Linked DNA regions of Thiosulfativibrio zosterae. The protein of the gene in region 1 binds, or shares a complex with, the protein of each later gene. Links are inferred from orthologs where the notes say so. Each region holds a gene or a part of one and is shown on either strand. Other genes may lie near its edges.

Region 1 (14,923 bases):
GTCAATGTTGCCATTGCGTTTGTGCCCATTGGCTTAATTGGATTTTTATTCCACCACCAAATTAAAGAACTCTTCACACTGGCCACCGTGGCTTGGATGTTCATCATCGGCGGGGTGATTTTCTTAATCATGGAAAAACTCTATAACGAAGGCACACATCGCACACGCAACATAGAAGACCTAAGCCTTAGCCAAGCATTTTGGATTGGCATCGCCCAAATGGCAGCGTTAATTCCGGGCACCAGTCGTGCCGGAGCATCGATTGTTGGGGGCGTCATGGTGGGACTAGATCGCAAAACTTCTGCCGAATTTTCATTTTTACTCGCCCTGCCCGTGCTTGCGGCGGCTTCTGGACTGGACCTGCTGAAAAACTACTCAGAATTTGCCAACACTTCTTGGATGCCACTTTTGGTTGGCTTTGCGATGGCTTATATTGTTGCTTATCTCACCATGACGATTTTCTTAAAATTTTTAGACAAGTTCACCTTTAACGCCTTTGGCATTTACCGCATCGTGTTTGGTATTGTGCTATTGATTTGGTTTGTGTAAACGCCATGAACTTTTACAGCGCCGCCCAAAGCCGAGCCCTTGACCAACTTGCCATAGACCAAGGCACGGCAGGATTACTGCTGATGAAGCGCGCTGCTTTTTTTGCGTTTGAATGCCTAGAAAAGCAATGGCCCAAAGCGCGCAAGATTGGCATAGTTACAGGCGCAGGCAATAATGGTGGTGACGGATTTGCGCTGGCGCAAATTTTGGTTTTGGCGGGGTTTGAAGTGGATATTTTAATGACCGCTGCTCCCGAAACACTCAAAGGCGATGCCCTCACCTGCTATCAAGAAGTCTTAGCATTGGGTTATCAGCCACAAGCCTTTGCCGCCGCCAATCTCGCCAATGCCGATCTGCTGGTCGATGCCATTTTGGGTACAGGCTTAAATAAAGTGGTCACAGGGTTTTACGCTGACATCATCGAGCAGATGAATGCCAGCCAAATCCCCATTTTGGCGTTAGATGTGCCCAGCGGATTACAGGCAGATAGCGGTGCAGTATTGGGCATAGCCATTCAAGCGCAACTGACCTGTTGTTTTATCAGCCGCAAACTGGGGCTCTATAGTTTTCAAGGACCAGAACAGGCCGGTAAAATTCAATTTAGCCGTCTTTTTTTAGCGGACGAACTTTATGAGTCTTTTAAACCCATCGCTCAAAACCATCCCTTAAAACATTGGCTAAATACCCTGCCAAAATTTAAGCCCAGCAGCCATAAAGGCTCCAGAGGCACTTGTTGCTTGATTGGTGGCAATCACACGATGATGGGCGCAATTCAACTTGCCGGTTTGGCCTGTTTAAAATCTGGGGCAGGCCTGGTTAAAATTGTCACTCAAACTGAGCATTGTTTGCCAATTACCCAAGCCTTACCCGAACTCATGGCTTATGAAAGCAGCCATCTCAAATCGATATTACTCTCCAGTCGCGCGCTGGCGATTGGCCCCGGCTTGGGGCAAGATGCCTGGGCGATGGATTGCTTGCAACGCATTCTACCCTTGCCGCATCCAAAGGTGATTGATGCGGATGCACTGAATTTATTGGCAAATCAACAAGTCGATATTAGCTTAGCCAAGCGCAACTGGATACTCACGCCTCACCCTGCTGAAGCCGCAAGACTGCTTGCCATTACCACCGAACAGGTGCAACAAGACCGAGTCGCTGCCATTATAAAATTGCACTCAATTTATGGCGGCGTGGTGGTTTTAAAAGGCAATGGCACGTTGATTTTTGATGGTGAACACCTAGAAATTTGCACGGCGGGTAACGCGGGCATGGCGATGGGTGGCATGGGCGATGTGTTGAGCGGTGCACTGGTCAGTTTATTAGGACAAGGCATGCCATTATTTGAAGCAGCTTGCTTGGGTGTGGCATTACACGCCCAAGCCGGTGATGTGCTGGCCAATCAAATGGGCCAAGCTGGGGTCACGCCGTCAGATTTAGCCAACACCCTGAGCCAACTGCTCAGTTATGCTGGCTAAATGATATAATTTAGCCAGTTTAACTGCGGTGTATTTACTGAGGCATAAAAGCTTTGAGTTGATTTAAGCGCTCGAACAACTGTTCTTGCGTGTCGGCAATCAGATTAATATGCCCCAACTTACGGCCTTTGCGCTCAGCCTTATCATACAAATGTAAAAACACACCCGGCATTTTCAAAACTTCTTCAACAGGGCCAGTTTCACCAATAATATTCACCATCGCCGCCAAAGGTTGGCGTGGCGTGGTGTCGCCCAAGGGCATGCCGGTAATGGCGCGCACATGGTTTTCAAACTGGTCTGTCATGGCGCCTTCAATCGTCCAATGCCCCGAATTATGCACGCGTGGAGCCATTTCATTAGCCACTAAACCATTTGACGTTTCAAACAGTTCTAAAGTCAACACCCCCACATGATCCAAGGCATCTAGCAGGTTTTGCATATAGGTTTCGGCTTGCTGTTGAATCTCTGGTTTAATGTCTCTGGCAGGCGCAATGGTATAGCGCAAAATGCCTTCGTGATGTACATTTTGCACCAGCGGATAATACACATGCTCGTTATGGGCATTACGCACCGCCACCAAAGACAACTCGCGTTTAAAGTTCACAAACCCTTCTAAAATCAACTCTCGACCGCCAATTTCTGACCAGGCCTGGTTAATTTGATCGGCATTTTTAAGCACAAACTGCCCTTTGCCGTCATAACCTTCGGTGGTGGTTTTGAGCACGGCAGGCAAACCAATATGCTCAACCGCTTGCTGTAAACTTTCAAGTGAATCAACAATTTCATAAGGCGCACAGGGAATGTTCAATTCGTCAAACAACCCTTTTTCGCGCCCGCGATGTTGCGTCACATATAAAGATTTTTCACCTGGATAAACGGGGATGGTTTTAGAAATTTCACGCACCAATTCAACTGAGGTATTTTCGCTTTCATAGGTCATGACATCGGCAAACTCAACCAGCGTCTTGAGCGAATCCACTTCATCTGTTTGGGTAAACATGTGCCCCAACAACGCAGACGGCTCATCATGACTGATGCCATAAAAGCCAAATTTTTGACCGAGTGGATAACCAGCAATCGCCAACATACGGCCGAGTTGACCTGCACCTAACACACCCACTTTTTTCGAGATTGGGGTCATAACAACTTTCTCCAAAACAAAAATGCCTCACAAAGGAGGCATTTTACACTAGCTAATCGGTATCCGACGGGTGATTTAAACGCGCGGATCGGGATTTTCCATCACAAACTGGGTTTGATCTTCACGGAACTTGCGAATCGCTGCGCGAATTTTTGGGCGCGAATTACTGACAATTTGCGCCGCCAAAATACCCGCATTTTTCGCCCCGGCTTCACCAATTGCTAAGGTACCCACCGGAATACCACCCGGCATTTGTACAATAGACAACAAAGAATCTTCGCCACTTAACGCACGCGACTGCACAGGCACACCCAACACTGGCACGAGGGTTTTTGCTGCAACCATGCCTGGCAAATGCGCCGCACCACCAGCGCCGGCAATAATGACCTCAAGTCCACGCGCTTCGGCACTGGCGGCGTATTCAAACATTAAGTCGGGCGTGCGATGCGCAGAAACCACCTGCAACTCGTAGGGCACTTGAAATAATTCAAGCATTTCAACCGCTTTTTCCATGGTTGGCCAATCAGATTTTGACCCCATTATCACGCCAACTAAGGCTTGTTCAGTGGTATGCATGGATGACCCCTAAGCTTTATTCTTAATTAAAAAAGGGATGAATTATACAGAAAAAGTAAAACAAAACAAGCACCTAAGTCATATCCCTTTTACAATGTTCAAACCAAATCAGTCAGCTCGGCTGAATCAAAAATAAAATAGCTATTTCCCCCTGCCGCTTTAGCGCCTTTTTTGGCTTTAGTGGCATAAGACGCCAACATTTGCGTGTGACTGAATTTATTAGGGCGTACCAATAATACGCCTAAAGATAAACTCATCATTGGAAAAAATCGTGCTTCGTGATTACGATCTGTGGCGTGAATACCGCCTTGCAAGCGATCTTGCTCCAAATAAAAAGTGCCTATTCGCTGCTGAAAACCGTGCAAAATATCTTGAGACATTGCCTGGGCTAAATCAATATTTTGCAACACCAAAATAAAGTCATCACCGCCTATGTGCCCTATAAACATATTTTCAAGGGCGATATCTTCTATCGAAACGCTTTCTTTTAAAACTTCTGAAATCATGCGAATCACGCCATCGCCTTGTTCAAAACTGTAATAGTCGTTGTAGGGCTTAAAGTGATCAACATCCACATAAATGACGGCAAACTCTTGATTCTTAGCAAGCAGTTGGCCAATGAAGTTTTGAATGGGCACATTGCCAGGCAAGCCCGATAAGGGATTCGCATACTGGGCGCTTTCCACTTTCAAATCGGTGATTTTTCTTAATAAATCTTTAAATTCACCGCAGCCTAAATAGCAATCATCTTGCGTGACCACAAAGGCATCAGACCGACCCTGTCCACGATAATCGGTAATTAAACGACTCAAGGTCACCAAAGATGTGTTGCAATCAACCACGATGGGCTGCGAATCCATCAGCCTAACAATCGCTTTACGGCCATGCAATTCTTGACCATATTTTCTGGCCCAAACATCCATAAAGTCGCGGCGCCATACCATACCTAAAACCTTGCCCTTACCCACGACCGGGAAAAAATCGGCATCTAACTGCGTTAAAAACATTTCTGCAACTTCAGCGACTGAGGTGTCTGGATTTAAGCGTCGATCAGAAGAAATAACTGAAAACACCGTTTCGAACTTTCCTGACAAGGATTCCTGTCTTTCTATGGGCCACTGATAATCCAGAACATTGCTAATCCGCGGATCAGGTTTTTTGAATAGAAACCCCTGAACAAAATCAACACCCAAAGCTTCAAGCGTGCGCAACTCCAATTCGGTTTCCACACCTTCAGCCACTATTTTGGTTTTTAAGCCGCGCGCCAAAGACACCATGGTTTCCATAAAACGCCTTTTGTCAGCGTCCTTATGAATACCTGTGACGAAATGTCGATCAATCTTGACAAAATCAGGTCGAATTTCAGACCAAATTCTCAAACCATTGTATCCGCTACCCAAATCATCAATCGCCACCTTGTAACCCAATTTTCGGTAGTGATTAATTGCCGTTACAAACACATTAAAATCTTCAACTGGCTGTAATTCGGTTATTTCAATCACGATTCGACTGGGTTCAACGCCTAGCGCATCAAGTGCTGCGAGTGTCAGGCCTTTTTGATGATGACAATTTAAAACGGATTCGACAGATACATTTAAAAATAAATAAGCCTCATCCGCTGCATCAATTTGTTTTGCAAACGACTCTATTGCCATGACTCGAGCCAAGATATCCATTTCATATAAACATCCAAAATCGGCTGCCGTTGCAAACAAGTTAAGCGGGTAAAACAGTGCAGACTTTTGCGGGCCTCGCGTTAAGGCCTCAAAACCACAAACTTTTCGTTTTTTAATGTCAACAATCGGTTGAAAACAACTCCGAATGTGTTGCCCAGTAAACACCGTTAAGAGCTCATTACCTAACGGAGAAGACATTAGGCGAGTGGATAACTGCTCATCCAATGCAATCTTAATTGGGTGATAGTTTACAACTTGTATTTGTGCCATACAGCAACTCCAAAATCCATGACGCACCAAAGCATTCAAACAAAGCCAAAAAAGGGATTTTAAAGCGCCAACACCCGTTGAATGACGATGCTTTTTTGACAGCTTTGTGACAGTCAAGTGACATCCTAAACTGGCTAAAAACCTGCAACCTAAAAAAGCAACCGCTTGACCCTAAAATTGAATGTATGCATAATAACGCCCATGCGCCGATTTGAAATATCAGCTTGCGGGCGCTTAAAAAGTACGGCTAAAGCGAGGAACCTCTATTTTATTCCCGCCTTACTTTCCGTACCTCTCATGAACCAAAACGCTTAAGAGGCATAGAAATGACAAAAACCACAGTATTTACATCTGAATCCGTATCCGAAGGCCATCCAGACAAAATCGCCGACCAAATCTCAGACGCCATGCTAGATGCCATATTGGCGCAAGACCCTAAGGCCCGTGTTGCCTGCGAAACCTTTGTTAAAACCGGCATGGTGTTATTGGGTGGAGAAATCACCACCAATGCATGGGTTGACCAAGAAGAATTGGTTCGCAAGGTGGTCACAGACATAGGTTACAACCACGGTGATCTTGGTTTTGATGGCGCGACTTGTGCGGTTTTGAGCTCGATCGGTAAACAATCCCCAGAAATTGCACAAGGGGTTGATGAATCTAACGAGCACGAACAAGGTGCGGGTGACCAAGGACTGATGTTTGGTTATGCGTCTAATGAAACCGATGTACTCATGCCTGCCCCCATTTTTTACGCACACCGTTTAATGGAAAAACAAGCCGAATTGCGTAAAAACGGCGCCTTGGCTTGGTTGCGTCCAGATGCCAAATCGCAAGTTACTTTGCGTTATGAAAATGGCAAACCTGTGGCGATCGATGCGGTCGTTTTATCAACCCAACACAGCCCAGACGTGTCTAACAAAGACTTGCATGAAGCAGTAATGGAAGAAATCATTAAAACAGTCTTACCTAATGAATGGTTGCATGCCGATACCCAATATCACATCAACCCAACCGGTCGTTTTGTGATTGGTGGCCCAGTGGGCGATGCTGGCTTAACCGGTCGTAAAATTATTGTGGACACTTACGGCGGCATGGCGCGTCATGGTGGTGGTGCTTTCTCGGGTAAAGACCCTTCTAAAGTGGATCGCTCTGCAGCTTATGCGGGTCGTTATGTCGCCAAAAACATTGTGGCCGCTGGCCTAGCAGACAAGTGCGAAATTCAAGTGTCTTATGCGATTGGGGTTGCCAAACCAACGTCTATCAGTATTGAAACCTTTGGCACTGAGAAAGTCGCCGTCACCTTAATTGAAAAATTGGTTGCCGAACATTTTGATTTACGCCCTAAAGGCTTGATTGCCATGTTAGATTTGTATCGCCCAATTTACCAAGCCACTGCCGCTTACGGACACTTTGGCCGTGAATTGCCAGAATTTACTTGGGAACGCACCGACAAAGCAGCCGCTTTAAGAGCCGACGCAGGCTTATAAATTTGCCTAAAAACCCTTAAAAACGCCCTAAAAACAACCAGGCCTGGTTAATTCTGGTTAATTTTAGGTCGTTTTTGGGGGTTTTAAGCCCTTTAACCTTTCTGTATAAAGGTCGTATGTAAGATGAAATCACAACAGCAATATCCGCAAAAAATCAGTTTAGAGTTTTTCCCACCGCGCACCCCTGAAGGCATGGAAAAACTGAAAACCGTCATCCAAGATTTTGGACAGTTTTCCCCCGACTATATGTCGGTGACCTATGGCGCAGGCGGCACAACCCAAGAAAAAACGCTCGATACGGTGCGTTATATTCAATCCGAAACTGCTTACAATGCCGCGCCCCACCTAACTTGTATTGGCGCAACACACGAAAGTGTTTTAGCCTTACTCGACACCTATCAAGCAATCGGTGTGAAACGCATTGTGGCTTTGCGTGGCGATTTGCCCTCGGGCATGATGGATCCGGGTGAGTTTAAATATGCCAGCGATTTGGTGGCTTTTATACGCCAAGAACGTGGCGATGCCTTTCATTTAGAAGTGGCCGCCTATCCAGAAACCCATCCACAAGCGCGCAACTGCGAAGTGGGCATTAAATGGTTTAAACATAAGGTTGAGCAAGGTGCAGATTCGGCGATTACCCAATACTTCTTTAACCTAGACAGCTATTTGCAATTTGTTGATAACTGCGAGAAACATGGCATCGACCTACCGATTGTGCCAGGCATTATGCCCATCACCAACTACGAAAACCTCATTCGTTTTTCACAAGGCTGTGGTGCCGAAGTGCCGCGTTGGTTAAAGTGTCGTTTAGAAAGTTTTGAAGACGACAAAGAAAGCCTGTTGGCGTTTGGTCAAGAAGTGGTGCAAACCCTTGCGCAAAAATTGTTAGATGCCGGCTCACCTGGGTTGCATTTTTACAGCATGAACCAAACCCAACCGACGCTAGACATCGTTAAAAGTTTAACCTTTAAAAACTAAAACCCTACGAGGTGCCTAATGAGAATTCCGCGCTTTTATGTGCCAGCCGACTATCTTGCCGGACAAACCCTGAGCCTATCAAAAGAGCAATCTCATTATGCCCTAACCGTTTTGCGCATGAAACACCAACGCCCTTTAGAAATTTTTAACGGCCAAGGTCAACAAGCGCAAGCCACTCTATTAGTCACCAGTCGGCGAACCGCTGATTTGTTGATTGACACAGTTGCCAGTCCACAAACCGAATCTCCACTGCAAACCATTTTATTGCAAGGCATTTCCAAGGGCGACCGTATGGATTACACCCTGCAAAAAACCGTAGAATTGGGGATTAGCGTTATTCAACCGCTGTTTACCGAACATTGTGATGTCAAACTCGACGACGACAAACTCGACAAAAAACGCCAACAATGGCAAGACATAGTGATCAGTGCGTGCGAGCAGTCTGGGCGCAATGTGGTACCCCAAGTTTTAACCCCCTTAACGCTCACAGATTGGTTAGCGCACAACCCCAATGCCAACGGCCTAGTGCTCAACCCTTATGCATCCAATACCCTCAAAACCTTGCCGCCAACCATGGCACAAACCCCCATTCATTTACTGATTGGCCCAGAAGGTGGCTTAAGTGACGCAGAAGTTCAGCAAGCCACTCAAGCAGGATTAACGCCTGTCAAACTAGGGCCTAGAATTTTGCGTACCGAAACTGCTGGTGTCACGGTATTAGCCATTTTACAAAGCCTGTGGGGTGACTTTTAAAGGCTTCTGGATTATAATTCGAACTAATCGAATTTCTTTTATCTGCCCTTTAAACGCTCTTTTTCGCGCTTAAATCGCTCAATTTAGGTAGGCTTAATGCGCGTTCTTTGTTTGGGTGTTTTCTGTAATCCTTTGAAAATCTCTATAAAACTCATGCTCTTGAGCCTGCTGGTTTTAGGTCTGCTTGCCACCAACGGTCGTGTTTTTGCTGCCGACCCTGTCACGAACACTACTGAAACTTCCCAATCTAAGCCGGTAAAAGGCGCGCCTTTAGAAACGGTTTCTTTACGCTTAAAATGGTTTCACCAATTTCAATTTGCGGGTTATTATGCCGCCTTAGCCAAAGGCTTTTACCGCGATGAAGGGCTAAATGTTGTTATACAACAGCGTGATATTCAGCAAAACAATATTCAAGAAGTCTTAGATGGCAAATTTGAATATGGCATCGCCGACTCGGTTTTATTACTCTACCAAGCACAAAACGCGCATCTTAAAATTGTGGCGCCAATTTTTCAGCACTCTCCGCAAGTCTTCATGACACTCAAATCCAGCGGCATCGAAACACCTTACCAATTAGAGCATGCTGAAGTAGCCTTTTACCAAAAAGACACGGATGGATTCCCATTATTGGCCATGTTCAAAAGTTTAAACATCAAAATCAATTTACAGCGCATGGTCATCAAAGCCGACCCTGAAATGCTACTGCGTAATGAAGCCCAAGCCTATCCTTGTTATTTATCAAATGAGCCTTTTGTGATGCAGCAAAAAGGCGTTGAATACAACATCATCAATCCTATGAATTATGGCATCGACTTTTATGGAGACATGCTGTTTACCAATGGCACAGAAGCCAAAGAACATCCCCAGCGTGTCGAAGCCTTTAAGCGCGCCAGTCTAAAAGGCTGGGAATATGCACTCAGTCATAAACCAGAAATTATTCACCTGTTACAAACCGAATATGGCTCTACCAAATCTTACGAACACCTTATGCATGAAGCCAATGCCTTAGAGGAAGTGATTCGTGCCAACAGCATTCCTTTGGGCACACTGGATAAAGGGCGTTTGGAATTTATCTCGGGATTGTTTCAAAAATATGGTCTTTCTGATAAACCTTTCAATATTGAAGCCGGAATTTTTGAACCCGAAAAAAATGTTCTGACTCTAAACTCCGCTGAGCTGCTTTGGTTAAAGCAATTTCCAGAAGTCTCCACAACGGTTCTAGGTCATTTTGCCCCGATCGCTTCCATTGAAAAGGGCATGCCCCAGGGAATTGGGGTCAGCTATGCTCGCTCTTTAGAACACGCTACAGGGCTAAAATTGCTTTGGCAAAAATCTGCTACCGCCATTTTTTCAGATACTCAAAAACTGCCCGACCTAGTCATGGCATCCAACAGTCATTTCGATTTGAATGACCAGTATCATTTTTCGAAACCCTATTTTGAATCACCCTTGGTGATTGCCACGCAAAATAATGAGCCTTATATCAACGATATCCAGCAACTTAAAAATCAAATCATTGCCGTCATACAGGGTTCAAATGCTGAATCCTTTTTAGCCAAGCAACGGTTTCCTCATCAAATCTTAGTGGTGCAAACCACAGAAGAAGGTTTGCAAGCCATAGCTACCGGCAAGGCTAAAGCACTGATTGATGCCGCTGCCAGCATTGGACATGCCATTAAAAAATTGGGACTCAATCAACTACAAATCTCAGGCGATACTCAACAGAAAGAGATTTATCAATTTGCCGTGAATAAAAACAACCCGCAACTACTATCGGTTGTAAATAAGTTCATCAATAGCCTGACCGAAGCGGATCATCAAAGACTCCAAACCCCTTGGCTAAAGGTGGAATACTATCAAAAAATCAGCGGTGAACTCTTAGCCAAAATGGGTATTCCGCTTGCCATTATCTTGATTTTAATTTTGCGGTATAACCGCAAGCTGCAAACCCTTAACGCTGAACTGAACCGTTCAGTGAGTGAATTAAATGACACACAAAAAGCACTGCAAGAAACCAATGAGAAGTTATCTAAACTCTCTATTACCGATGCTTTAACCCAGGTTTATAACCGCACCTACATTGACCAGCGTTTAACGGAAGAGTTCGCCCTTTATCAACGCCACCAGCAACCCTTGTCATTGTTGATGATTGATTTGGACTTCTTTAAATCGGTCAATGATATTTTTGGGCATTTAGCGGGTGACCAAGTTTTGATTAAAATGGCCGAATGGTGTCAATCACAATGCCGCACTGACGATTTATTTGCCCGCTGGGGCGGCGAGGAATTTATGGTTTTATGCCGCAATAGCGACTTAGCCTCTGCAGAAGCGCTGGCTAATCGAATTTGCAAAGGCGCAACTCATGTAGCCTTACCGCATCATTTACAACAGTCACTCAGTATTGGCGTTACCCAAATTCAACCGCAAGAAAACATCGAGACATTCATTAGCCGAGCCGACCAAGCACTCTATTTGGCTAAAAACCAAGGTAGAAATCAGGTGATCAGCCTTTAAAAAGCCGACAAAGCCTTAGATTCCTGACTGAATACCTCGGTTTTTAACGCTAAGAGTCGTTATAATATTTCATTTGGTTAAAGCATTGTCGCCAAACCCATTCATAAATCCCTAATTGTTCCAGACGAAGGTTGTCTATTATGTCATCCACCAATCAAGTTCCGCATTTACAAACCGCCCTTACTGGGCCGCTCAAAGAACTCGAGCGCCACTTTCTTGAAAACCAAGCGGAAATAGAATCTTGGTTTCGTAAACAATTCAAAGAAACGCCCGCGCCCTTTTATGCATCGGTGGATTTACGAAATGCTGGCTACAAATTGGCGCCCGTGGACACCAACCTTTTTCCTGCTGGATTCAACAATCTGCACTCAGACTTGCGTCCTTTAGCGGTACAGGCTGCCCAAAATGCCGTAACGCAAGCCTGCCCAATTGCCGATGGCGTGCTAATCATCCCTGAGAATCACACCCGCAACCTGTTCTATCTTGAAAATGTCACCATCCTGCAAGAAATTTTATTGGCAGCCGGTTACGAAGTGCGTGTGGGCAGCCTCAATCCAGACGTTACGCAAAAAACTGAACTGGAACTCCCCTCTGGTAAAAAGCTATTGTTAGAACCACTGATTCGTCAGGAAAACCAAGTGGGTGTTGAAGGGTTTTTCCCGTGCGCAGTCTTGCTGAACAATGACTTGTCTGGCGGGCGCCCTGCCATTTTAGAGAACCTCAATCAAACCCTATTACCACCGTTAGATTTAGGTTGGGCAAACCGCTACAAGACTCACCATTTCACGCATTACGCCAAAATTTGTACCGAGTTCGGCAAAATTATCGACTTAGACCCTTGGATTATTAATCCACTGTCGATCTCTCGTGGCCCCATTAATTTCAAAGAACACACCGGCCTAGAATCCCTTGCAGAAGCGGTTAACCTGGTGCTCAAAACCACTCAAACGGTCTATGATGAAAAGGGCATCGCTTGCAAACCCTTTGCCATCGTCAAATCAGACAGCGGAACCTATGGCATGGCGATTATGTCGGTTAATAGTCCAGAAGATGTACTCAGCCTTAATCACAAACAACGCAATAAAATGTCATCTGTTAAAGAAGGCTTATCGGTTGAACAAATGTTGGTACAAGAAGGTGTTTACACCTATGAAACGGTGGATGGTGCTGTCGCAGAACCGGTGGTTTATATGATTCACAATCAAGTGGTGGGTGGTTTTTATCGCATTCACACGGGCAAAACAGCAACCGACAACCTGAACTCGCCCGGCATGCACTTTGAGCCTTTATCATTTGAAACCTCTTGCGTATTGCCTGACCAGACTCAAGACCCAGATGCCAGCCCCAACCGTTTTTACGCTTATGGCGTGGTGGCGCGTTTAGCCTTATTGGCCGCAGCGCGCGAAATTGATGACGCCAAAAAGCGTCAAGCAGCCAAAGCAGCTTCACAAACCAGCAATTAGGAGCGCACATGTCCCTACTCAAAGTCGGCATCGTGATGGACCCCATCGAGCACATCAAGCCACACAAAGACAGTTCGTTTGCCATGTTGCTCGAAGCACAACGCCGCGGACACACCCTGTTTTATATGCAGCCAGAAGACCTGTTTCTTAAAAATGGTCACCCTTTTGCCAGCACCAGTTTATTAAAAGTGTGGGACAGACCCAAAACCGAGCAATACTATGGTTTTGGTGCGTCACAAATAACCGACTTAACCGAATTAGACATTATTTTAATTCGCCAAGACCCGCCCTTTAATACCGACTATTTATATTCTACCCATCTGCTTGAACTGGCCGAAGCGCAAGGTGTGCTGGTGGTCAATAAACCGCAAAGCCTAAGGGATGCTAATGAAAAACTCTTTGCGGCCTGGTTTCCAGAATGCACACCGCCCACCTTGGTTTCAGCCAATGCCACCCAAATTAAAACTTTTATTACCGATCACCAAGACACCATTCTAAAACCGCTAGATGCCATGGGTGGCGCATTCATTTTTAGAGTGCGACAAGGTGACCCCAACACCAATGTCATTATTGAAACCATGACAGATCATGGCAAACATCACATCATGGCACAAAAATATCTTCCCGAAATCAAGCAAGGCGACAAACGCATTTTGTTGATTAACGGAGAACCGATTGATTTCACCCTAGCGCGTATTCCCGCCGAAGGCGAAACGCGCGGCAATATTGCCGCCGGCGGAACGGGGGTTGGCATGCCCATCACCGAACGCGAACGCTGGCTCTGCCAACAAATCGCCCCCAAACTACAAGCCAAAGGCCTGCACTTTGTCGGGCTAGATGTCATCGGCGACTACATTACCGAAATCAATGTCACCAGCCCAACTTGCATCAGAGAACTCGACACTCAATTCCAGCTCAATATCGCTGGCACCTTGTTCGACCACCTAGAATCGCTGATTGCACAAGGCTAAAAAGCAAAAAGCCACCTAAAACTAACCAGGCCTGGTTAGTTTTAGGTGGCTTAAATCAGAATTTTAAGCTTCTTATGCCGTGCGGTCAGTGACTTGCACTAAATGATAGCCAAATTGCGTTTTAACAGGGCCTTCCACAGACCCAATTTCTGCCGAAAAGCAAACTTTATCAAATTCTGGCACCATCATGCCCGGGCCAAATTGTCCAAGATCACCCCCAGAACGGCCAGATGGACAGTTTGAATGGGCTTTGGCGATATCACCAAAATCCGCACCCGCTTCAATCTGTGCTTTTAAATCCAAACATTGTTCTTCAGTGTCGACCAAAATGTGTCTTGCAGTCGCTAATGCCATGCTTTGTTCCTTCTTTTCATTAAATTCGACATTATTTTATCTGAAAGTGACATTTATTGGCACTATAATACGCTTTATGACAAATACCCCTAAACCCTATGCGCAAATTCCGATGCAAGCCGTCGGCCCCTTTAAACTCATTGGCGATGTTGAAACCGATGATTTGATGGTGCCTATGGCTACCTACGAAACCCCTCTTTGGCCTTCAGTGGCGCGCGGCGCGCGAGTCACTGCCCATGCCGGCGGTATTCGAGTCACAGTCATTGATGAGCGTATGACCCGCTCTATTTTATTAGAAGCGCCTCATGCCGGTATTGCACGCCAAAGGTTGCAACAAATACAATCGCGTCACGCCGATTTACAGGCAGTGGTGTCGTCCTCCAGCCGTTTTGCGCAACTGATTGATACCCACTTTCAAGTGATTGGTAATCTTATTTATTTGCGCCTAGAGTTTAAAACAGGCGATGCATCTGGCCACAATATGGCAACCAATGCGGCAGATAAGTTGATACCATTTTTATTGGGGCAATATCCTGACTTAAGTTATGTGTCGATTTCAGCGAATTATTGTACTGACAAAAAAGTATCCGCGGTGAATGGCATTTTGGGGCGCGGCAAATATGTGGTGTGTGAAACTACCATTCCGCGCAAACTCTGTGTGCGTTTTTTAAAAACCACCCCCGAAGCGATTGTGGATTTACACATTAAAAAAGATT
Region 2 (14,912 bases), 160 kb from region 1 along the record:
GGCCACTCAAGCCTTCAGGTAGTTCTAAGTATTTACCCAAGCGACCGTGCACATACAAAATGTCGCCTTGTTCATTAATCAGTGCAGCACTGGGGGCGATATTTTTTAAAAGCGTTTGTTCAGTCAGTTCGCGCAAGGGCAACTTAGGTTGGGTTGATTCTTTGGGGTTTTGGCTTGGTAAGCTTGGGTTATTTGATTTCATAGGGTGCGCAGCTTTGGAAAGTAGGGGGGTTGGGTGTTTGTGCGTTTGCAGTTTCTTTTGGAAAATTTTGGCTTTGGCATCTGGTGTGTCAAATAAGTAATCTAGGTTGCCAATAGCTTCTGATGAGCCCAAAAATAAAATACCATCCTTGTTTAAAGCATAGTGCAGGGTGTTCAGCAGTTTTTGTTGCAGGCTTTCGGTCATGTAAATCAACAGATTGCGACAGCTGATAAAATCCAACTTTGAGAAAGGTGGATCTTTAATAATGTCGTGCTCCGAGAAAACCACCATGTCGCGAATTTTCTTTTGAATACGATAGCCGTTACCTTCGGGATCTAAAAAAAAGAAGTCTTGCAATCTTTGTGGCGAAACTTCTTCTGTAATGCTTCTGGGGTAAAGCCCTGTACGGGCTTGAATAATGGCGCGGCTGTCTAGGTCGGTAGCAAAAATTTGAACGCTTAAATTTTGCTTAGTTTCCGCCAGGATTTCTTGAATCAGTATGGCAATCGAATAAACTTCCTCTCCCGTGGAGCAGGCAGACACCCAAAAACGCAAAGTGTCTTGTGGTAATTTTTTTTGGAATAGTTGGGTTTTTAAGAGGGGTTTTAAGGCTTCATAAGCGTCAGCATCTCTAAAAAAGCGTGTTACACCAATCAGTAAACTTAAATAAAGCGTTTCAACTTCCTTGGGGTTTTGTTTGAGGTGATGCAGGTATAGCTTGATGGATTTAATATTTTTAATGGCCATTCTGCGCTCTACACGGCGCAAGATGGAGCTGGGTTTATATTCTGAAAAATCATGTCCTGTTTGGCTTAAGATTAAGTCAAACAATGGCTTGAGTAAGCGTTCTGTATCCTCCGGGGCTACCAAATTTTGGCCAGTGGTGTGGTTTTGAGTTAGCTCCATTATTTGTGGAATTATTTGCTGGGCTGGCAGTACAAAATCAACCAGGCCTGTGGCAGCCGCGTTTTTAGGCATGCCTTCAAACGCAAGGTTGTTGAGGTCTTGCGTAAAAACAATCCCTTCTTGTTGTTTGATGGCCATTAAGCCTTGAACACCATCATTACCTGTGCCCGATAAAATAACGCCTATGGCTTGGGCTGCTTGAGTTTTGGCGAGCGATTGAAAAAATATATCAATTAACAGTGGGTGAACATTCGGCGAATTGTAAGGTTTTAGTTTTAAGGTGTCGTGGTCTAAAGTCATTTCGTGGTTCGGTGGAATCACATAGACGCAATTAGGTTTGACTTGAATGCCATTGGTGACTTCGAAAACGGGCAGGTGTGTATAGTGGCGAATCAGTTCAGATAAAATACTGTTATGTTCTGGCGAAAGATGTTGAATGAGCACAAACGCTACATCTGGCTTTGAACCCGCTGGCAGGCCTGAGAAGAAGGTTTCAAATGCGGCTAATCCACCTGCCGAAGCGCCGATGCCAACGATAGGGAAGTTATTCAAGCGGATTCTCTTTTAATAGGGGGTAAATAAGTAACAAGACTCAGCTCCTGAGATAGACCCTGATAAGTATAGCGGGTTTCTGTGGGGCAGTATTTTAAAAAACCTTTTGAAAAAGACTGTATTAATTTGCCTGCTTGCCGATACAGCGTTTAGAGGTACTCAATATGAAAAAAACTTCAATGACTCCCGCGCTAAAATTCTTTTTTAGAACGATGGAGAAGAAATCGCAATCGCTAGAGGCGGAGCGCCTGTTGTTGCTTGAAAGCCAAAAAGAGGTGGGTTTTGATGAAATAGAGCGGTTTTTTAGAGCGTTAAAAAGCCAGAATATTTTTATTCATACCGTCGGGGCGAGTGGTAAACCGGTTTCTATGTTGTTAGAAAAAGCGGTGTTCAGCTTAAACAGCGTGATTCGCATTTATTACAGTACCAGTTTTGATGAGGTCAATCAGGGGTATGTGCGTATTCAAGTGGATGATGTGGCGAAGCTGGTGGCGGTAGAGCGTATGCATGGTTATCGGCCTGTGCCAGAATTGCTCTATGCCAGTCATGATGAGTGTCATGTGATTCGATTTATGGTGCGTTGGATTATGCGCCGCATTGATTGGGATAAAACCAGACTGGATAATCTTGATTTGTATAAACGCTATCTTGAAAATCAGCGTGAAGAAGCCGAGGCGAAGTTGATGGCCGAGATGGCGGAGCAAGAAGAGCGCGAAATTCAAGCGGCCTTAGAAAAGCATTTTGGCAAAAAACACGCGGATAAATCAGCGCAAAAGAAAGCTAATGCCCATTAATTGATTGGTAGCAATAAAAAAGCAGGCCTCGGCCTGCTTTTTTATTGCGTCATTTAAATAGGTTAGCTTAGTGTGTGCGATTAACTGCTAGGTCGGCAAGTGATAACAGCGCCACTTTAAAGTCGGATGCTTCTAATGGTTCTAGTGCTTGTTTGGCTTTGTCGGCCTCTTGATGGGCAATTTTATAAGTGTGTGCAATGGCGCCAGAGCGTTCAATGATTTCGGTCACTTCTGCCAATAAATTTAAACCTTCGGTTTCAATGGCACGGCGAATAATGTCTTGGTCTGCTGCTGAGCCAGTTTCTAGCACATAAATCAATGGCAAGGTTGGTTTGCCTTCGGCGAGATCGTCGCCAATGTTTTTGCCCAACTCTTCTTCATTAGCGGTGTAGTCGAGTGCATCGTCAACCAATTGGAAAGCGGCCCCCAAATGTTTACCGTAAGCAATAAAAGCGGCTTCGAGTTCTGGGCGATTGCTTAAAACAGGGCCCATTTGGGTTGCGGCTTCAAACAGCTTGGCAGTTTTGCGGTGAATGACTTCCATGTAGCGTTCGGTGGTGGTGTCTGCGTCATGGCAATTGAGCAATTGCAAGACTTCACCCGCGGCGATCACATTAGTGGCTTCAGACATGACCTGCATGATTTTCATTAGGCCAGGTTCAACCATCATTTCAAAAGAACGCGAATATAAAAAATCCCCAACCAAAACCGAAGCAGCATTGCCCCATACTTCGTTGGCGGTTTTGTTGCCACGGCGCGTGTCGGATTCATCGACCACATCATCATGCAATAGGGTAGATGTGTGAATAAATTCTATGACAGCCGCCATCGTTAAATGATCTTTACCTTGATAGCCGCAAGCTCTGGCAGACAAGAGCACTAAAAGTGGGCGCAAGCGTTTGCCGCCACTGTTAATAATATAGTGTCCAATTTGATTAATAAGAACGACATCAGAAGCAAGTTTGGTGAGGATTAAATGATCCGTGGCTTGTATGTCTTCTAGGATGAGTTGGCGAATATCAGCTAAGGTCATGAAGGATTTAATTCTTTATAAAAGACTTTTAAGTAAATTGTTGCAAAGTTTAGACGGATTCAGTGCAATTGCCTAGTAATAATTGGTAAAATCCGCCCAAATTTAACCAGGCCTGGTTAAATTTGGTGGTTTTTTGCAGTTTTTGGGAAGAGAATCAAAACTTTATCAAAATGGTGTTTGACCCAAAAAATAAAAGACTGTATAATCCCGCCTTTGCCGTTTTTGACGGTGCACTAAAAGAATTTAGAATCCGGGAGAAGTTCCATGTACGCAGTAATTAAAACCGGTGGTAAGCAGTATCGAGTACGCGAAGGTCAATACTTACGCATCGAATCATTAAATGCAGAAGCAGGTGATTCAGTGCAGTTTGACGAAGTCTTGATGGTGGGTGAAGGCGCTGACATTAAGTTGGGTGCGCCATTTGTTGAGGGTGCTAAAGTTGCAGCAACTGTTAAGTCTAACGGTCGTGGCAAAAAAGTGACTATCATCAAGTTCCGTCGTCGTAAGAATGGTTCGCGCACTAAGCAAGGCCATCGCCAAAACTATACTGAAGTTGAAATTACTAAAATTTCAGCTTAATCAGTTAAGGTTTAATTGACTAGAATCACTGTTTAAACCTGTTGTCTTCGTGTAAAGATAACCTAGGTTTTAAACTAAAATAAAATATAAAATTGCGTCACTTCTGAGTAGGGGGTGAACAATTTAACTAGAGGTTATCACCATGGCTCATAAGAAGGCAGCAGGTAGTACTAAAAACGGTCGCGACAGTAACGCCAAACGCTTAGGCGTTAAGCGTTTCGGCGGCGAGCAGGTTTTAGCTGGTAGCATCATCGTTCGTCAGCGTGGGACTAAGTTCCATGCAGGTGACAACTGTGGTCGCGGCAAAGACGATACCATTTTTGCATTAGAAGCCGGTCAGGTTGCTTTTGTTAAAAAAGGTAAGCCAGTTCGTACTTATGTAACAATTGTTTCTGAATAATTAGAAATTAACTTTGTTATTGAAAACGCCCCGCTTGTCGGGGCGTTTTTATTTGTCGCAAATTTTATGGAAACCTAAACAAAGGTTGTTTTGATTTGCGAAAAACAGTTTAAAATAAGCGACTTAAGTTCGCAGCGCACGCTCCCAGCGCAAATGGGAAATTCCTCAAGATAAAGAGTAGGTTATGCAGTTTGTAGATGAAGCAAATATTCATGTAGAAGCAGGACGCGGTGGTAACGGTGCCGCCAGTTTTAGACGTGAAAAATTTATTCCATTTGGGGGACCAAATGGTGGTGACGGCGGTGCCGGCGGCAGCGTTTACTTAGTGGCTAACCGAAATTTGAACACCTTGATCGATTTTAGATTTATCCGCAACTATAAGGCTCAAAATGGCCAAGGCGGCATGAGTCAGCAAAAGTCGGGTCGTGCGGGTGAAGATTTGTTAATCGCTGTACCCGTGGGAACCATTGTTAGAGATTTAGATACCCAAGAAATCATTGGTGACTTAACCGAGCACGAGCAAAAATTATTGGTGGCTCAAGGTGGGCGCTATGGTTTGGGCAATGTGCATTTTAAAAGCTCGCGTAACCGCACGCCACGCCAGTTTACGCGTGGTGAGGATGGGGATTCTCGCGAGTTGTCTTTGGAGTTGGCAGTCTTAGCCGATGTCGGTTTATTAGGAATGCCAAATGCCGGTAAATCTAGCTTGATTACTGCGGTTTCTGCAGCGCGCCCAAAAGTGGCTGATTATCCTTTCACCACGCTTTATCCTAACTTGGGTGTTGTGCGTGTTTCCGCCGAATTGAGCTTTGTGATTGCCGATATTCCCGGGTTGATTGAAGGGGCATCCGAAGGTGCCGGTTTGGGAATTCAGTTCCTGAAGCATCTGTCTCGCACCGGTTTATTATTACATGTGGTGGATATTGCACCGATTGATGGTTCTGATCCGGTTGAAAATGTGCGCATTATTCAGCGTGAGCTCGAAAAATACAGCGATGCGCTCTTAGAAAAAGAGCGTTGGTTGGTCATGAACAAAACGGACTTGTTGATGGAAGATGAAGCGCAAGCGGTGTGTGATGACATTGTTAAACGCTTAGATTGGCAAGGCCCATATTTCAGTATTTCGGCAGCCAATCGCACTGGAACGGACGACTTGGTGAAAGCCATAGCACAAGGTCTGCACGATAATAAAGTTGCCGCACAAGAAGCGGCAGATGCCGAAGCTTATGAAGCCAGAAAGGCTTTGCGTGATGCTGAAGCGTCAACTGAAACCCATACGACCGAATCATGATTAAGCGCTCTTCTGTCTCAACCACTAAACGCTGGGTGGTAAAAATTGGCAGCGCTTTATTAACAGATGATGGGCAAGGTTTAAATGTTGCCGCCATGCGTCGCTGGGTTGCGCAAATGATGTCGTTAAGACAGCAGGGCGTAGAACTGGTGATCGTGTCTTCTGGTTCCGTGGCTGAAGGCATGAAGCGTTTGGGTTGGGCTAAGCGTCCGTCAGAAATTAATGAGCTCCAAGCCGCAGCTGCGGTTGGACAAATGGGCTTGGTGCAGGCTTATGAGTCGGAGTTTGCGCAACATGGCGTTTTAACGGCGCAAATTTTAATGACGCATGATGACTTATCAAGTCGTGAGCGTTATTTAAATGCATCTAACACCATACAAACCCTTTTAGAACATGGTGCAGTGCCGGTTATTAATGAGAATGACACGGTGGTGACCGATGAAATTCGCTTTGGCGATAATGATACGCTCGCGGCCTTAACGGCTAATTTGGTATCCGCTGATATTTTGGTCATTTTGACCGATCAGCAAGGATTGTATAATGACAATCCGCGCACCAATCCTAAGGCGGAGTTGATTTCTGAAGCGCAAGTCAGTCGCAAAGATATTGAAGCCATGGCCAGTCCCGAAGGTGGTGCTTTGGGTAAAGGTGGGATGTACACGAAAGTGATGGCGGCCAAAAGAGCGGCTCGTTCTGGTACGGCGACATTTATCGCCTCAGGTCGTGAAGAAAATATTTTACCCAGATTGTTTTCAGGGGAAACCGTGGGGACTTTATTAATTCCAGATTTAGAGCCCATGACCGCTCGCAAACAATGGTTGGCAGGACATTTGCAAGCCAAAGGCACTTTGGTTTTGGATGCGGGTGCGGCCAAAATTTTGCGTCAACCTGGAAAAAGCCTGTTGCCGATTGGGGTTTTGTCTGTGGCGGGTAAGTTTCAGCGTGGCGAAATGGTGGTTTGTGTGGATGAGCAGGGCAAGGAAATTGCCAGAGGTTTGGTCAACTACGCCTTAAAAGATGCCCAAAAAATTATTGGCAAACCTTCTAGCCAAATCGAGAGTATTTTGGGGTATTCGGAGGGTGAGTTTTTAATGCATTGTGATAATTTAGTGCACGCCGACATTTGAAATTGAGCGCTTTTTACCTTTTTTAAGCCCGCATTTGCGGGCTTTTTATTAAAAATCATAAAATTTTTTAATTTCGCTCTTGAATCGATCAAATACGCCCTTATTAATGGGGGACAACAGATTAATCTGAACTTAAATTTAATAACCTTTAAAAAACTTTATAAATTGTTCCCTTAGGAGAAATACTATGAATATTAAGCCATTACGCGACCGCGTTGTGATTCGTCAAGTTGAAGAGCAAAAAGTATCTTCAGGTGGGATTGTTCTTCCTGGCTCAGCACAGGAAAAACAAACCATAGGTGAAGTGGTTGCTGTGGGTCCAGGTAAAGCTTCTGACTCAGGTTCGATTGTCGCTATGACGGTTAAAGTCGGCGATAAAGTAATGTTTGGTCAATATTCTGGCCAAGAAGTTAAAGATGACAAAGGCGAAAAGCTGATGGTGATGCGCGAAGACGACATTATCGCGATTATCAGCTAATTAACGCTCGAACCCTTTACTAATAGTTAATAGTTTTAAAAACAAGGAATTTACAAATGGCAGCAAAAGATGTTCGTTTTGGTTTAGATGCTCGTGAAAAAATGGTTGAAGGGATTAACATCCTAGCCAACGCAGTTAAAGTAACTCTAGGGCCAAAAGGTCGTAATGTGGTTTTAGAAAAGTCTTTCGGTGCACCGACTGTGACTAAAGATGGTGTGTCTGTGGCGCGTGAAATTGAACTTGAAGATAAGTTCATGAACATGGGTGCGCAAATGGTTAAAGATGTTGCGTCACAAACCAATGATGTAGCCGGTGACGGTACAACCACGGCAACTGTTTTGGCTCAAGCCATTGTTCGTGAAGGGATGAAATCAGTTGCCGCAGGTATGAACCCAATGGATTTAAACCGTGGTATTCACAAAGCGGTTGAAGCGGTTGTTGCTGAAATCCAAGCCATGGCACAGCCTTGCACGACCTCTGCAGCGATTAAGCAGGTCGGTACAATTTCAGCAAACTCTGACGAAAGAATTGGTCAGATGATTGCGGATGCAATGGAAAAAGTGTCTACCGAGGGTGTGATTACGGTTGAAGAAGGTTCTTCACTAGATGATGCTTTAGTGGTGGTTGAAGGGATGGAATTTGACCGTGGTTACCTATCACCTTACTTTGTGAACAACCAAGAAAAAATGGTTGCTGAACTAGACAACCCATATATTTTGTTACACGACAAAAAAATCTCTAATATCCGCGAATTGTTACCTACACTAGAAGCGGTTTCAAAAGCGGGTCGTCCGTTATTGATTATTGCGGAAGATGTTGATGGCGAAGCCTTAGCGACTTTGGTAATCAACAATATGCGTGGCATCGTTAAGGTTGCAGCAGTAAAAGCACCTGGATTTGGTGAGCGTCGTAAGGCTATGTTACAAGATATGGCAGTATTAACTGGCGCAACAGTGATTTCTGAAGAAGTGGGTCTATCTTTAGATTCAGTGACTTTAGATATGTTAGGTCAAACTAAGTCTGTTGTGGTTGGTAAAGACAACACCAAGTTAATTGATGGTATCGGAACTAAAGAAGACATTGATGCTCGTTGCGCGCAAATCAAATCTCAAGTGGAAAACACCACTTCTGAATACGACAAAGAGAAGCTACAAGAGCGTTTGGCTAAGTTAGCCGGCGGTGTGGCTGTCTTGAAGTTGGGTGCGGCCACCGAGATGGAAATGAAAGAGAAGAAAGACCGTGTTGATGATGCTTTACACGCAACGCGTGCAGCGGTTCAAGAAGGGATTGTTGCCGGTGGTGGTGTTGCCTTAGTTCGCGCTAAGTCTAAAGTGAAAGTTGTGGGCGATAACGCGGATCAAAATGTTGGTATCCAGATTGCCTTGCGCGCTATGGAAGAGCCAATGCGTCAAATCGCAGCTAACTGTGGTTTAGAAGGGTCTGTTATTGTGAGCAAAGTCATGGAAGGTTCTGGAAACTTCGGTTTTGATGCCGCTAAAGAAGTTTACTGCGACATGATTGAAGCTGGTATTATCGATCCTGCAAAGGTCACGCGTTCTGCTTTGCAAAACGCCGCTTCTATCGCTGGTTTGGTATTAACAACTGGTGCTGCGATTGCAGACTTACCTGCTAAAGAAGGCGCTCCAGACATGAACGCTGGTGGTGGCATGGGCGGAATGGGCGGCATGATGTAATCAGCCGTGTAAAACACCCTGCTTAAATTCCCCTTAAGCGGATGTCTTCGAAACCCCTTAAATATTGTCTTTAAGGGGTTTTTTTATGTCTGCGAAAAACCAGTCAAATGATTTGAGTTATGATGAAAAAAATTAAAAAAATTTACGAATATATAAGCCTTATCTAATGTGTCTAATGGCAAAGTTCTTTTGTGCTATATTTTAGTCATTAATATCCGTTCGCAAGTCATTTTGCGGGCATCTGTGGGAGTGTTGTCATGATCAGTCCAAAAGGTGGTTACTCCAGCTTTAGTATCATCATGGTGTTGTTTTTTGTTGCGGTGAGTTCACTCCTGGGTTGGCGCGCGCACTCGATTGTGTCGCAATTTGAAGACTACCAAAAAGATTTGGCTTTAAAGCAGGCCAAAGCAACCGAGCATGGCGTCACTTCGTTGCTAGACTCTATCCGTAATCGTATGGTTGCTGTCGCACTCGATCAGTTTTTTATGGTGAATATTAGGCATTTTGAGACAGATAACGCGGTGCAAGACAAAATTACCGCAAGGCTCAAACACTACTTTCCTGATATGTATGTATTCAGTTTGGTCAGTGAACATGGTGATTTGGTGGGCGGTGACATTGATTTTTTAATGGGTGAAGTGTGTAAGTTAGAAACAAAAATACAAGCCGATGCCTTGCGTAATAAAGATTCTAATACGCAATATTTGCCCCATATTCATGCCACACCTGGTGCTTTCCATTTCGATATGATGTTCCCGGTTTATGTAGACAAAAATCCCATTATTTTCTTCATGAGTTTTAAGGCAGAACTCCTGCACAAGGTGCTTTTAGAGCAGCGCGTATCTGCCAATGATGTCTATTTAATGACAACTACGGATAAGGAAGATTTAATCGAGGTCAGTTACGAGGGCGTTAGGGATCATTTAAGTCGCGACTATTTCCTAAGCGCCTCTGAGCGCGAAGACATTTTGGCCAGTGTGAATGTGCCTAACAGTCGCTGGAAAGTGGTGGTTATTTCCAATCCTGAGCTGTTCCAAAACTTTAAACATAAACAAATGATTGACTCAATCTTACTGTTTGTTGGGTTTGCCTGTTTGTGGGTTTTACTGTTTATGATGGGCATTCAAAACGAAAGCAAACGCTCCAAATTATTAGACCAGCTTGATTTTACCGCACATCATGACTTTTTAACCGGCACGGCTAATAGACGTTATTTGGTCAAAAACATTAAAACTGCGATAGAAGATTTACGACATTTACAAGAGTATTCCGGTTTGCTGTTTATGGATTTAAACAACTTTAAACCCATTAATGACGATTTTGGGCACGAGGAAGGCGATAAAATTTTGAAAATGTTCGGCACTCGTTTAAAAGACTCTAGCCGTAATAATGATTTGGTGGCGCGCTTAGGCGGAGATGAATTTGTGGTCTTGTTAAGACATTTGGGTAAAGATGAAAATCAAGCCTATATACACTTGACCGAAGCGGCGCATCGCTTTAATGAAAATTTGGCTAAGCCTTATATTATTGACGATTATGTGCATCATGTGACCGCCAGTATTGGATCGCTGTTGATCACGGATGTCAGTATATCAGTCGATGATGTGCTGAAAGAAGCGGACAATTTAATGTATCGTGCTAAAGAAAGTGCAAAATTGAAAGCGGTTGATAAAGAAGCTGTTTGAACGGTCTAAAAAATCTTAAAGCAACCTAAAAACAACCTAAAAACAACCAGGCCTGGTTGTTTTTAGGCGGTATTTAGTCAGAATTAAGGGCTTATTTGGCCTTTTTTTGCATGAGCATCGCACGCAAATTATCCAAGTGCGCATTGCCAGTCACCTTTTGTTCTTCTTCCGACATGACTGCTCCGGGCTTGCCTTCCCAAACCAAACAGTCTTCTGGCAGTTCATCTAAAAAACGACTCGGGTCGCAAGGGGTGTCTTCACCATATTTGCGGCGTTTTTGCGCATAGGTCATGGTTAGGCTGCGTTGCGCACGGGTAATGCCCACATAAGCCAAGCGGCGTTCTTCTTCTAGACCGGGTGATTCTAAGTTTTGTTTGTGTGGTAAAAGTTCTTCTTCCATGCCAATCAAAAAGACATGTGGAAATTCTAAACCTTTGGAGGCGTGAAGGGTCATTAGGCTGACGCTGTTATGTTCAGCATCATCTTCATTGCGTTCCATGATGTCCATGAGTGTCATATGCGACACAATTTTGCCCAGCTTTAACTGCTCGCCATCTTCTTCTTCCGCTTTGGTCAAAATCCGCTCTATCCACAGCAATAAATCGCGCACATTTTCGATGCGCTTTTCTGCTTGAGAAGGTGAGGTAGCCACTTCGTGTAGCCAGTTGTCGTATTCAATGCGTTCAATCATGGCTTTAATAAAATGAATAACTTCTTCGCCTTCCAGGGTTTCTGCGTCTTTCACCCACTCTAAAACCATTTGACCAAACCACTGCACACGCTTAAGCGCTTTATCCGATAAGACGGATTCTAGCCCCAGTTCTTGCGTGGCATCCATTAAACTGACGTCGCGTTTGGTGGCATAGGTGGCTAATTTTTCTAAAGTACTGGCACCCACTTCGCGGCGTGGCGTGTTGACGATACGCAAAAAAGCGGCATCGTCATCCGGATTGACAATCAGTTTTAGATAAGACATGACATCTTTAATTTCCGCCTTATCAAAAAACGATTGGCCGCCGGATAAGACATAGGGAATGTTTTGTTCCCGTAAAGTTCGCTCAAAAATACGCGATTGAAAGTTGCCACGATACAAAATGGCGTAGTCTTTGAACTGCGTTTTATTTTTGAATTTATGCACAATAATTTCTGAAACCACGCGTTCCGCTTCTTGGTTTTCATCGGCACAGGCAATGGCGCGCAGGGGATCTCCCATACCCATTTCTGACCACAGGCGTTTTTCGAAAACATGCGGGTTGTTAGAAATCAGTTGGTTGGCGGCTAATAAGATACGGTTACTGGAGCGATAATTTTGTTCCAGTTTAATGACCACCAATGCTGGAAAATCAGTTTGTAACAAGGCTAAGTTTTCAGGCTGTGCGCCACGCCAGGCGTAAATGGACTGGTCGTCATCACCCACCACGGTAAAGCGTCCACGGATGCCGACCAGTTGTTTGACCAGTTCATATTGGGCGGCATTGGTGTCTTGGTATTCGTCCACCAGCAAATAACGCACTTTGTTTTGCCATTTATCGAGTATATCGGGGCGTTCATTAAATAGGCGTACCGGCAAACCAATCAAATCATCAAAATCCACCGCATTATAGGCGTGCAGTTGCTTGAGGTATAAACCATATAAAATAGCGCGCGATTCTTGCAACTTATCTTCGGCCATGCTTAAGGCTTTTTCTGGGCTGATGTGGGCATTTTTCCAGCCTGAAATGACCCATTGAATACCATCGAGTTCTTCGTCCATATCCTCGTCGTTGGTATGTTTTTTCATTAACTCTTTGAGGATTTGTTTGGTGTCTATGGCATCCATAATTGAAAAATTGGCTTTGTAGCCCAGCGCCGCATATTCTTGGCGAATGATGTTGAGCCCCAAGTTATGAAATGTTGAAACATTCAATCCTTTGCTGGGGTCATTAACCAATAATTTGCTCACACGCTCTTTCATTTCTTTGGCGGCTTTATTGGTAAAGGTTAGGGCGTAAATGTGATGCGCTTTAATATCGTGCTTGCGAATTAAGTGGGCAATTTTTTCGGTAATCACGCGAGTTTTACCCGAGCCTGCACCGGCTAAAACCAGCGCAGGGGTTTCAACATGGAGGACGGCTTGTAATTGGCGTTCGTTTAAAGTGTGCATAACCTGAAAAAATACTTTTGAAATGGGCGCGTATTTTAACAGGTCTGTGGGGTTCTGGGCGAAGAAGGCTCGGTAATTTTATATTGTTGGCGTTCGGGATGGATGGCGATAAAAGCCTCCACCAATTCGGGGTCGAAATGACGATTTTTTTGTTCAATAATATAATTCAGCGCGGCTTCATGAGACCAAGCTGGTTTGTAGGGGCGTTCTGAGGTGAGCGCATCAAACACATCACAGATGGCCGCAATCCGAGCCTCAAGAGGGATTTGTTCTGCTGTTAGACCTTCGGGATAACCCGTGCCATCCCATTTTTCATGGTGGCTGTGGCAAATGCGTTTGGCCAATTCTAGCGTTGCGCTTTCTTGTGCGTCGCCAAGAATGTGGTGTCCTATGCAAGGATGTGTTTTCATCACCTCAAATTCTGCTGGGGTGAGTTTGCCGGGTTTTAGCAAAATATGATCGGGTATGCCGATTTTTCCGAGGTCGTGTAAGCTACTGGCATCTCTCATGCGCAACGCTTCTTCTTCATTAAAGCCGATTTTTTTGCTCAGTAAATAAGCGTTTTGGCTCATGCGCGAAATGTGATCGCCCGTTTCTTCATCCCGATATTCACTGGCTCGCCCTAACACATGAATCACCTGTTGTTTGGCATTTTCAATTTGGTGATAGCGGGTCACATTGCCAATAAAGTGTTGGCTAAAACGATAGGCAGATGAAAAGATAAACCCAAAGGCTAAAGTCGCTATAACGATTGCAATAGGGGTTGCTTGCGTGGGTTGTAAAATAAACCCCAGATAAATCGATGCTACGATCGGGGTGTTCATGGCGGCATAAGCCATAAAAGATGGCGCTGCAGATAAAATACCTGACCCACAGTAGCCAATGGCCACCGCGAGTACCAAATTGGTATAAGCGTCCTGTCCCAGTAGCGTGATGGTTAAAAATGCTATTCCCCAAAGGCTGCCCATTAACCAAAATGTAATGCGAGTTTGCTTGTATAATCTTTTGTGATCGATGGGTTCATGGCCAATTTTAGGGAGTATGGTAAACATCATGCGTATTCGATGCCCGCTGACCAAGATATGCCCAATGACCCAGAGAACGATGAGTTCTGTAGCAACCCCAAGTTGGGATAAGAGATAAACAAAGATTGCAACCAGTAACAAATTGGCCGCCTGAGACGGGCGCCCCTCTTTAAGGGTGTATTCAAACTGCCGTTGCGTAATAAGATTTTTTAAGATGGTTGTCATAGTGTCCAATCCTAAAATTTTAAAAATTTATGATAGGTTATTTTTTAGTAAAAATAAAGGGTTAAGTGCTATACCCCTTAAAAATTTAAGTTAATTATTAAAGAGAAGATCATGAGTACGATTGCTGAACTCAAACAGGATTTAAGTTTTAATGCCGAATTGAAAGGCCATGCGCTGCAATTTCGTTCAACTTGGGGAATTTTTTCACCGCGTGATATCGACTCAGGAACAGATTTACTGTTGCGTTATATTGATATTAAGGAAGACGAAATTGCGTTAGATATTGGCTGTGGTTATGGGCCTATTGGATTGACCATTGCGGCTTGCGCACCCAAAGGGCAGGTTCACATGGTGGATAAAGATTTTGTGGCGGTTGATTTTGCCAATAAAAATGCGCAACTCAATAAACTCCCCAATGCCAAAGCCTATTTGTCGAATGGCATGAGTGCGGTGCCACCAGATTTAATGTTTACCACCATCGTGTCGAATATTCCTGCCAAAGTAGGTAAGGAAATGTTGGCGATTATTTTGCACGATGTGCATGCCCAGTTAGCGCCCGGCGGTCAATTTGTGGTGGTTACCATTAATGGTCTGCGTGATTATATGAAGCGTAACTTTAATGAAGTGTTTGGCAACTACGACAAAGTGAAGCAGGGCAAAGACTACACCATTTCGCGTTGTGTCAAAAAAGGGTAACCTTGAAAGGTTGCGAAAAGATTGCTTTCAACAGTACAATCGAATAGTATTAAATTCAAAATAAGTCTAATAAGGTTAAAAA

Evidence for each region.
Region 2: the proteins of metK (region 1) and groL are in contact, whole or in part, in a cryo-EM structure (PDB 8P4O), measured with the Escherichia coli proteins. The link is inferred for Thiosulfativibrio zosterae from one-to-one orthologs.

What each region holds. Positions count from the first base shown.
Region 1 is NZ_AP021888.1:650,693-665,615, reverse strand. The notes cover bases 5,190-8,093. They hold metK (methionine adenosyltransferase), read left to right. Parts: upstream 5,190-6,013; coding sequence 6,014-7,174; downstream 7,175-8,093. Other genes in these bases: metF (methylenetetrahydrofolate reductase [NAD(P)H]), read left to right, coding at 7,298-8,093; THMIRH_RS02775 (GGDEF domain-containing protein), read right to left, coding at 5,190-5,687. Outside these bases: THMIRH_RS02795 (undecaprenyl-diphosphate phosphatase), read left to right, coding at 1-549; THMIRH_RS02790 (NAD(P)H-hydrate dehydratase), read left to right, coding at 555-2,024; THMIRH_RS02785 (5-(carboxyamino)imidazole ribonucleotide synthase), read right to left, coding at 2,059-3,165; purE (5-(carboxyamino)imidazole ribonucleotide mutase), read right to left, coding at 3,241-3,741; more of THMIRH_RS02775, read right to left, coding at 3,840-5,189; more of metF, read left to right, coding at 8,094-8,152; THMIRH_RS02760 (16S rRNA (uracil(1498)-N(3))-methyltransferase), read left to right, coding at 8,171-8,905; THMIRH_RS02755 (transporter substrate-binding domain-containing diguanylate cyclase), read left to right, coding at 9,002-11,419; gshA (glutamate--cysteine ligase), read left to right, coding at 11,560-12,882; gshB (glutathione synthase), read left to right, coding at 12,891-13,853; THMIRH_RS02740 (peptidylprolyl isomerase), read right to left, coding at 13,926-14,207; THMIRH_RS02735 (hydroxymethylglutaryl-CoA reductase), read left to right, coding at 14,284-14,923. UniProt on the Escherichia coli protein: Catalyzes the formation of S-adenosylmethionine (AdoMet) from methionine and ATP.
Region 2 is NZ_AP021888.1:488,457-503,368, forward strand. Bases 6,845-9,737 are described here. They hold groL (chaperonin GroEL), read left to right. Parts: upstream 6,845-7,418; coding sequence 7,419-9,056; downstream 9,057-9,737. Other genes in these bases: proB (glutamate 5-kinase), read left to right, coding at 6,845-6,884; THMIRH_RS01950 (co-chaperone GroES), read left to right, coding at 7,072-7,362; THMIRH_RS01960 (GGDEF domain-containing protein), read left to right, coding at 9,314-9,737. Also shown: THMIRH_RS01915 (chemotaxis protein CheB), read right to left, coding at 1-1,660; THMIRH_RS01920 (hypothetical protein), read left to right, coding at 1,825-2,454; THMIRH_RS01925 (polyprenyl synthetase family protein), read right to left, coding at 2,522-3,487; rplU (50S ribosomal protein L21), read left to right, coding at 3,752-4,066; rpmA (50S ribosomal protein L27), read left to right, coding at 4,209-4,466; Obg family GTPase CgtA, read left to right, coding at 4,651-5,757; more of proB, read left to right, coding at 5,754-6,844; more of THMIRH_RS01960, read left to right, coding at 9,738-10,741; DNA helicase Rep, read right to left, coding at 10,833-12,884; THMIRH_RS01970 (HD-GYP domain-containing protein), read right to left, coding at 12,920-14,134; THMIRH_RS01975 (class I SAM-dependent methyltransferase), read left to right, coding at 14,246-14,830.